One region of the Plantibacter sp. PA-3-X8 genome, then DNA from elsewhere that is predicted to be linked to it. Evidence: riboswitches for the same ligand, from Rfam matches in the RefSeq annotation. Region 1 holds a riboswitch; the other holds the start of a gene.
The links. A riboswitch is a leader RNA that binds a small molecule or an ion and turns the genes downstream of it on or off. The one in region 1 is predicted to bind thiamine pyrophosphate.
Positions count from the first base shown of each region.

Region 2: another riboswitch for thiamine pyrophosphate. It lies ahead of thiM (hydroxyethylthiazole kinase); the one in region 1 lies ahead of EAO79_RS19405 (ECF transporter S component).

Region 1 is NZ_CP033107.1:2,588,374-2,593,157, reverse strand. It holds gene EAO79_RS12275 (energy-coupling factor transporter transmembrane protein EcfT) at 1-722, opposite strand, end outside; gene EAO79_RS12270 (ABC transporter ATP-binding protein) at 719-2,116, opposite strand; gene EAO79_RS19405 (ECF transporter S component) at 2,203-2,832, opposite strand; TPP riboswitch at 2,869-2,977, opposite strand; gene EAO79_RS12260 (hypothetical protein) at 3,028-3,357, opposite strand; gene dinB (DNA polymerase IV) at 3,367-4,665, opposite strand; gene EAO79_RS12250 (acyltransferase) at 4,748-4,784, shown strand, end outside.
Region 2 is NZ_CP033107.1:175,613-180,396, reverse strand. It holds gene EAO79_RS00875 (carboxypeptidase regulatory-like domain-containing protein) at 1-195, shown strand, start outside; gene EAO79_RS00870 (CDP-alcohol phosphatidyltransferase family protein) at 300-1,577, shown strand; gene EAO79_RS00865 (HAD family phosphatase) at 1,658-2,341, shown strand; gene EAO79_RS00860 (DUF1622 domain-containing protein) at 2,352-2,861, opposite strand; TPP riboswitch at 2,922-3,022, shown strand; gene thiM (hydroxyethylthiazole kinase) at 3,014-3,865, shown strand; gene thiE (thiamine phosphate synthase) at 3,862-4,572, shown strand; gene EAO79_RS00845 (bifunctional hydroxymethylpyrimidine kinase/phosphomethylpyrimidine kinase) at 4,569-4,784, shown strand, end outside.

The DNA of each region.
Region 1 (4,784 bases):
ACGGCGACGAGGTCAGCCCGGCCCAGGCGGGACGGTCTGGCCCAGGTGCGTTCGTTCGGTGCCCCGAACCCCCGCGCCTCCATCGCCGTCGCGAGTTTGCTCCCGCGGCGGATGGCGAACACCAGCAGCACGAACGCCATGGACGCGAACCGCCGGACCACTCCCCGGTCCCCCAGCCCACGGGCACGACGGGCGAGCGCGAGACTGCGCCAGTCGTCGATGAAGAGTCCGAGCATCCGCGCCCCAGCAAGGATCCCGAGCACGAACCGCGACGGCAGCTTCGTGATCTGGGACAAGCCGTCGGCCAGATCGGTCGGATCCACCCGCGCGAAGAGCAGGATCGTCGGGAGACCGAGCGCCAACACGCGGATCGTCACGGCGACCGCCAGCTCGATCGAGTTGTCCGTCACCCTGACGAACCCGAGCGACAGGTACTCCGTCCCTCCCGGCTTCGCGTACAACAGCATGCTGATCCCGCCGATGGGCGCGAAGACGAGCACCGGCAGTGCCCGCTTCAGCAGCGCGGTGAACCGCAGGCCGGAGAGCGGGAACAGCATCACTTCGAGCAGCACCGCCGTGCTCGCACTCACCCAGTCGATCGTCAACAGCAACGGGACGGACAGGATGAGAACGGCCAGCACCTTCGTCACCGGATTCACGCGGTCGAGTGGCGGTCGATGGTGCAACACCGTCGAGCGGTCCGCTGCCGTGAGGCTCGTCATGCGGCCCGCCTCCCGAGTTCCAGCGGTTCGAGGAGGATGCGATGGTCGCCCAGATGTTCGACGACCCCCGCGTCATGCGTGACGGAGACGATCGTCGCGCCGCGCTCGAGCTCGTGCTGCAGCAGGCGGACGAGTGACAACCACGTGCGTCGATCCTGCCCGAACGTCGGTTCGTCGAGGACCATGACCGCCGGCCGGGCGGCGAGGACGGTGGCCACCGACAACCGGCGCTTCTGACCGCCCGAGAGGCTGAACGGGTTCGCCTCGGCAAGACGACCGAGACCGAGCGCCTCGAGGATCTCGGAGACCCGCTCGTCGATGGCGGTCCGGGACCAGCGGAGGGCCTGCAGGCCGACACCGAGCTCGTTCCGCACGGTCGATGAGACGAACTGGTGCTCGGGATCCTGGAAGACCGTCCCGATGCGTGTGAGCAACTCGGTGGACTTCCAGCGGATCGGCCGGGATCCCAGCCTGCCGGCGAGCTGCGGAGCGGCGGTCACCGTCCCCGTGATCTCCGGCAGCAGTCCCGCCAGCGTGAGCGCGAGCGTGGACTTCCCCGCGCCGTTGGGGCCGACGATGACGGTCGCCGCGCCCTCGGGCACCGCGAGCCCCAGGTGCTCCTGCACCGGCTGCTTCCGCGTTCGACCGATCGCCAGGTCGTCGGTCGTGATGACCGCCGCAGATGGGCCGGATACCGGACGAGGGGCCAACCCCAGCGGGATGCCCGGCACCCAGACACCCGCATCGGCCAGGCGCTGCCCGACGTCGTCCAGGACGAGGTCGGGTGGCCCGTCGGCGAGGACACCGCCGTCGGCGTCGAGCACGACGACCCTGGTCATCAGCTCGCGCCAGACGTCGACGCGGTGTTCGATGACGACCAGGGTGGACGAACCGTCATCGACCAGCCGAGCGACGGCGTCCCGCACCTCGGCCACCCCTGCCGGGTCGAGGTTCGCGGTCGGTTCGTCGAGCAGGAGGAGCGAGGGGTGCATGGCGAGCACTCCGGCGAGGGCCAGCCGCTGTTTCTGACCGCCGGACAGCGCCGAGGTCGAGTGGTCCAGCGGCAGGTCCAGTCCGACGGCCTCCAGCGAGGCGTCGACGCGGCGCCAGATCTCCTCGCGCTCGACGCCGAGGTTCTCGCAGCCGAAGGCGACGTCGTCGCCGACCTTGGACAGGATCACCTGCGAGTCGGGATCCTGCAGCACGAGCCCGATGCGACCCCTCGCTCGTTCAGGCGGAACGCCGTCCACGAGGAGCGAGCCGTGGGACTCCCCCTCGTCCGCACCGCCGAGGACGCCGGCCAGTGCGTGGATCAGCGTCGACTTGCCGGCACCGGACGCCCCCAGGAGGAGGACCCGCTCGCCCGGTTCGATCACGAGGTCGAGGTCGCGCACCGCCCAGGCCTTCCGACCGGCATGACGCCACCCCCAGTCCCGCGCGACGACGCGCGCCGGACCGGTCGCAGCCGCTCCCGGCACGATCAGACCTCGCGCCGAGCGTCCCGCCCCGACGCGAACCGACTGAGCGCTCCGGTCGACGCGAGTGCCCTGACGAGTGCCCAGCCGACGACACCGGCGAGGATCGCGCCCGAGACGAGCAGCGAACCGAGGTAGATCGCGTTGAACTCGACACCCTTCTCGAGGTTGCCCGACATCACGAGCTCGAGGAGCCACGCGCCGGCCCCGGCGCCGGCACCGGCGAGGATCGCCGGAACGAGGCCGAGGCGCTTGTACGCGAGCGCCGCGAACACCAGCTCGGCGCCGAGGCCCTGAGCGAGGCCGGAGTACACCGTCGTGACGCCCCATGCGTTGCCGATGAGGGCGGAGACGATCGCACCGATGGTCTCGACGAGGAGTGCTGCGCCGGGCTTCCGGATGATGAGTCCGCCGAGCACCCCGCCGAGGAGCCAGATCCCGACGGCGATCCCGCCGAAACCGGGCGTAACGGCGCTGGCACCCGCGTACCAGAGTGATCCGAGCGTGTTCCACGCCCAGAAGATGAGGCCGGTCGCGACGCCGAGCACGGCGACCACGACGATGTCGACGACCCTCCAGCGCAAGGTCCGCGACGCAGCGCGTTCAGAGGGTGAGATCTTGGTCGATGCTGACACGATACGTGCCCTTCCTGTAGACGGAAAAGAGCACGGGATAGCGAGAAATGGTCTCCCTGCGCTGGCATGATCCAGATCAGGTTCGACGGTCGAAGGCGAATACCTTCCTCTCAGCCCGGTTCACCGGACTCCCGTGGTGGCACGAGTCTAACCCCTGCCGTGCGCAGTCGCACGACAGGGGTTCGACGGGGAGGGCTACTTCTTGAGGGCCTTGATGAGGCCGGCCAGAGCTTTGCCGCTCACCCAGATGAACGGGATCGCGACGGCGATGAGCGAGATGAGGTTCGGGTCGAAACGGAGACCCTCGTCGGTCTTGATGTAGGCACCGACCGGGATCGAGACGCCACCGCCGCCACCGCCGCTCGGGGCGTCGTCGCCGTCGCCCTCGGAGCCGCCGCCGAAGCCGTAGTACGTCAGCGCGACGGGCACGAGCTTCGTGCCGTCGACGTCCTGCTGCTCCCCGTAGGCTGCGGACACGCCGAGCCCCTTCGCCTGTTCTGCCAGCTTCTCCACGAGATTCGTCATACCGCGAGGCTACCGCTCGGTATCCACCGGTCCAAGGGGTTGATCCGTGCTCCCAGCACCCTGCGAGTCTCCGCGACTGCCGAGTCCGCGACGCCTCGGCTTGCCGAGGAGGGAGGCGGGAGCGATCGCGAGATCGCCGAACCGGCTCGCGACCCGGTCGATCGTCTGCTCGGCTTCACGCCACTCCTCGTCCGGGTCCCAGAGCCCGGCGCCGGCCTCATCGGCGGGGACGAGCTGGTCGACCTTCACCCCGACGAGGCGCACGAGACGCCCACCGCGATCGAGGTCGTCGAACAACGACGCCGCCTCGTCGTAGACCCGACGCCCGACGTTCGTGGCCTCGCCGATGGTGCGCGACCGCGTGATGACGCTGAAGTCCGCATAGCGGACACGGATGCTGATCGTCCGGCCGGCGTAGCCGCCCTTCCGGAGCCGGATCGCGACGAGACCGGCGAGGTTCAGCAGCTCGCGCTTGAGGATGGTCGGGTCGGAGACGTCCGTCGGGAAGGTCACCTCGTGGCTGACGCTCCTCTCGCGTCGTGCCAGCTCGATGCCGCGCGGATCGATCCCGTTCGCGAGCTCGAGGAGTCGGCGACCGGAGGCCTCACCGACCGCGCGCTGGAGCATCGACAGCGGGGTGGAGGCGAGCTGACCGATGGTCCGGATGCCCCGGTTCGTCAGCTGCTCCTCCGTCCGACCACCGACCCCCCACAGCGCGCCGACCGGCAACGGGTGGAGGAACGCCAAGGTCTCGTCGGCGGGCACGACCAGCAGGCCGTCGGGCTTCGACAGGCCGGAGGCGAGCTTCGCGACGTACTTCGTCGATGCCAAGCCGACCGAGCACGGCAGACCGGTCGCGTCGAGGACCCGTTGCTTCACGAGCGCGGCGATCGTCCGTGGGCTCCCGAGCAACCGGACCGCGCCGGACACGTCGAGGAAGGCCTCATCGATGCTCAGCGGCTCGACGAGCGGCGTGACCGACTCGAAGACCTCCATCACCCGGTCGGAGTACTCGCGGTACCTGCCGTGGTGGGGTGGCAACACGACGGCCCTCGGACAGAGGCGCATCGCCTGGGACACCGGCATCGCCGCTCGCACGCCGTACCGGCGAGCCTCGTAACTGGCGGAGGTGACGACCGACCGCCCCTCCTTGTTTCCCACGATGATCGGCAGACCGCGCAGCTCGGGCCGTTCCAAGAGCTCGACCGAGACGAAGAACGCGTCCATGTCGACGTGGAGGATGGGGGTACCGCTGTCGTCGGCATCGTGCGCCGAGACGCGACGCGACGCTCCATCCTGCCGACTCATGCCTCCATTGTCTCAGTCGCCTCCGACACGCTCTCCACAAGGGCCGAGGCGGGAGGGCCCGGCGACGCTAGGCTGTCCGGCGATGAGCACGCGAACGCGGACCGGGTCGGCCCCGGCGG
Region 2 (4,784 bases), 1.7 Mb from region 1:
ACGCCGAGCGCCCCCGCCGTTCCGAGCAACCCCGCCGTTCCCAGCAACGCGGGTCGTCTGCCCTCGACCGGCGCGGACGCGATGCCGTGGATCGTCGCGGCCGGAGCACTCTTCGTGCTCGGCGCCGCAGGTGTCGTCACCGCGGCCGTCCTGCGTCGTCGACGCGCGAATCGGGACGAGCTGTCCGGCGAATGACCGTTCGGTCGTCTCCTTGGGGACGAGAGGGTGCGGCTCGTCCGTAGACTTGGGCGAGCCGCGCCCCACCCAGGAGTGCGGATCGCACTGCTGAACGGGGATCCGTGGACATCATCGGGTGGGTGAACGACGCCGCGACGGCGCTGCCCGATCCGCTGATCTGGCTCCTCGGGCTCCTATTCACGACCGCCGAGTCCGGCCTCTGGCTCGGCCTCGTCGTCCCCGGTGAACCGGTGGTGCTCCTCCTCGCGGCCATGCTCGACTCCGCCCCCGGTGCCCTCGTGCTGTTCCTCGCGGTCGCCCTCGGCGGGTCGCTCGGGGACCAGCTCGGCTACCTCGTCGGTCGTCGTTCCGGCGGTCGCCTCCGTGACTCGGCCATCGTCCGGCGGCTCGGCGTCCACGGCTGGGACCGCGCGGTCGAGGCGCTCGAGCGGCGCGGGGCCCAGGCCGTCTTCCTCACGAGGCTCGTCCCCGTGCTCCGGTGCCTGACACCGACCGCCGCCGGGGTCGCCCGCGTGCCCTACCGGTCGTTCCTCGCGGCATCGCTGCTGGGCTCCCTCCTCTGGTCCGCCGTCTACGTCGGGGTCGGCTCCCTCGTCCGCGCCACACTCGACACGGTCCGCCAGTACCTCGGTGCCACCGGCTGGGTGCTGCTGTTCGCGCTCGTCGTGGTGGTCACGGTGGTCGCGATCGCCCGATTCCGCCGCGGTGCCGCGATCCCCGGCGACGAGGCGATGATCCCGGTGACCCTGCACGAGAAGACGCCGCTCGCGCGCCTCCGGACGCAGCTGTTCTCCGACGACGACTGGAAGAACCTCCCGAACGCGATCACGGCGGGGCGCATCGTCCTGCTCCCGGTGTTCGCCGCCCTCGTGATCACCGGCTCCTACTGGGCTGCGCTCGTCGTCGGTGCGGTGGTGTTCCTGAGCGACGTCGCCGACGGGCAGATCGCGCGCCGCATGGGCACGGTCTCCGCGCTCGGCACCTGGCTCGACGGGGTCGCCGACCGTCTGACCGTGGTCGTGGTCGCCGCGTCGTTCGCCATCGCGCAGATCATCCCGTGGCAGGTGTTCGTGGTCATGATCGTCCCCGACCTCCTGCTCGCGTTCGTCGCCGTCGTCGCATTCCGCGGGACGCCCGAGGTGCCGGTGAGCATCGCCGGCAAGATCCGGACGGTGTTCCTCTTCGTCGGCTTCTTCGCGCTGCTCATCGGCCTCGCGCTCGGCGGCGGGGATCCGGCGTCGGCGCTCTACCGGGTCTTCGGCGGGGTCGGCTTCGTGGCGATCCTCCTGGGACTCCTCGGCCACTTCGTCGCGGCGACCCAGTATGCGCGACGCATGGTCGTCACCTGGCAGCGACAGAGCGTCCGCGCGGCCCGCTGACCATGACGCCGACCGCCGTCGGAGGTCGCCGCCGGAGGGCACACGGCCACAGCGCAGGCGGTGTCGTTTAGGCTCAGAGCATGCCAGTCGACTATCCGGACCTCGTCATCTTCGACTGCGACGGCACGCTCGTCGACACGGAACGCATCTCCGTCCGAGTGAACCTCCAGCTGCTCAACGAGGTCGGCGGCGACTACACCGAGGCCGAGGTGCGGGAGCTCTTCGTCGGCGCCTCGCTCGAGACCTACGCGACGCTCGTCGAGCAGCGTCTCGGGAAGCCGCTCGAGGCCGACTGGATCCAGCGCTGGAGCGACATGTTCCGCGGCATCTGCGAGCGCGAGCTCGAGGCGGTCGACGGGGTCGTCGACGCCCTCGACGGCATCGCTGCGACCGGGGTGCCGCTGTGCGTGGCCTCGAACGGGATGCTGCACGACGTCGTCCGCAACCTCGGGCAGGTGGGCATCCACGACCGCTTCGACGGGCGCATCTTCAGCGCGACCGACGTCGCCGTCGGCAAGCCCGCACCCGACCTCTTCCTCCACGCCGCCGCGGACTTCGACACGGCCCCCGAGCGGTGCGCGGTCATCGAGGACAGCGTCGTCGGCGTCCTGGCTGCCCGCGCGGCCGGCATGACGGTCTACGCCTACGCCGGTGGCATGACGCCCGCCGAGCGCCTCATCGGCGACGGCACCCACGTCTTCGACGACATGCGCCTGCTGCCCGACCTCATCCGCGACACCTGGGCGACCTCCGCGGCACGCTAGCCGCGCCGCACTAGCTGCGACTGCGGAGCTCGGGGAAGCCGTCCTCATCGTCGGCGACGGCCTGCGCTGTGCCCGTCGGCGCCGGTGTCGGATCGGCTGACGTCGACACGTCCTGCTCCTCGGCGCGACGCCGCGTGCGTTCGCCACCGCGCTTGACAGCACGGTCGAACAGCTGTGGGCCGGTCGTCGCCAGGCGCCTCCAGGGGAGGGTGCCCTCGATCTCGATCTGCAGGGAGAAGCTCAGCAGGGTGCGGATGACGACGATGATCGCGAGGACGAGTGCGTCGGTCAGCGACGGCGTCGACGTGACCGTCTTCACGAGGTCGGCGGCCACGAGGATCTCCAGCCCGAGCAGGATGACCGAGCCGATCGTCTCCCGCAGCATCCGGAAAGCCCGTGCGCCGTCGCGCGTGCTCCACCACAGGCGGGCCGAGAGGGTGACGGCGATCACGAAGCCCACGACCATCGCCCCGACACCGGCGACCTCGAAGACGATGGTGACCAGCTCGAAGAAGTCCATCCCTCCATCATCCTCGCCCGCCCGCTGGACGGGAAGCCGGGCCGACCCGCTAGGGTGGTCGCGAGTGACACGGGGTGCCGATCCCACGACGATCGGCTGAGAACACACCCGTCGAACCTGATCTCGTTAGTCCGAGCGAAGGGATGTCGCGAATGAGCATTCGCACACCGCAGCAGTCTGCCCACCCGTCCACCGACGAGCCGTCCGTCGGCGAGTTCGCGAGCGCCTCCGGGGACCTCCTCGACCGCCTGCGCGAGTGCACGCCGCTCGTCCAATCGATCACGAACGCCGTGGTGACGAACTTCACCGCGAACGTCCTACTCGCCATCGGCGCCGCCCCGGCGATGACCGACATCCCCACCGAGGCCGGACCGTTCGCCCGCATCGCCTCCGGGGTGCTCCTCAACCTCGGGACGCCGCAGGCGGAGCAGCGCGAAGCCATGGTCGAGGCCGCCACCGCCGCGAACGACGCCGGCACCCCGTGGGTGCTCGACCCCGTCGCCGTCGGCTTCCTGCCGGTGCGGACGGCGCTCGCCGCCGAACTCCTCGCCCTCCGGCCGACGATCGTCCGCGGCAACGCCAGCGAGATCATCGCGCTCGCCGGACTGGGCGCCGGCGGTCGCGGGGTCGACAGCACCGACTCGGTCGACAGTGCGATCGAGGCGGCCACCGCGATCGCCCGCACCTCGGGTGCCGTCGTCGCGATCTCCGGGCCGACGGACGTCATCACCGACGGTGAGCGCATCGTCCGCTGCTCGAACGGACATGCCTGGCTCACCCTCGTGACGGGCGGTGGCTGTGCCCTCGGTGCCGTACTCGCCGCCTTCGCGTCACTCGACGACGACCGGCTGCTGACGACGGTCGCGGCGACCACCGCGTACACGGTCGCCGCGCAGCTGGCGGCTGCGGAGAGCCGTGGCCCCGGTTCCTTCGCTCCCGCCTTCCTCGACCACCTCCACCTCCTCGATGCCGACACCGTCCGCAGCCTGGCGGTGATCGCGTGAGCGCCTCGACCACCGCGGACCGGGTCCTCGCGGCCCGTTCGCACGCCGAGCTCGTGCGCCGCGGCATCGCGACCTACCTCGTCACGGACGCCTCGGCCAGCGGCGATCGCGGTGTCCTCGACGTCGTGCGCCGAGCCGTCGACGGCGGGGTGACCGCGGTCCAGCTGCGGGAGAAGACCGCGTCGGCGCGAGAGCTGTTCGAGCTGACCGTTCGTGCTGCAGAGGTCGTCGCCGGGCGGGCGCTGCTCCTCGTCGACGATCGGGTGGACGTGTTCCTCGCCGCCCGTTCCGCCGGTGCAGTCGTCCACGGTGCCCACGTGGGTCAGAGCGATCTCCCGGTCGACGCCGTGCGTCGCATCGTGGGGCAGGCCGCCGTCGTGGGGCTGACGGCGAACACCCCGGCGCACCTCGACGCGGTCGCAGCGCTGCCTCCCGGGACCGCCGACTACCTGGGCGTCGGCGTCATCCGCCCGACGACGACGAAGCCGGACCACCCGGAGCCGCTCGGCGTGAAGGGGTTCGCCGCGATCGCCGCCGCGACCCCACTCCCGTGCGTCGCGATCGGTGGGGTGTCACTGGAGGACACGGTCGAGCTCCACGCTGCCGGTGCCGCTGGTCTCGCCGTCGTCTCCGCCATCTGCGCCGCCGACGATCCGGCGGCCGCCGCCCGGGCGTTCCGCAGCGCCTGGACCGAGGTCTCGGCATGAGCGCCGCGGAGCAGACGACGACGCCGGAGTCGTCGAGCTCGGACCGGGTGCGCGGTCGACGACCCGTCGCGTTCCGGGACACACCGCGGGTGCTGAGTATCGCCGGGACCGACCCGACCGGTGGTGCCGGGATCCAGGCCGACCTCAAGAGCATCGCCGCGAACGGCGGATACGGCATGGCGGTCGTCACCGCGCTCGTCGCGCAGAACACC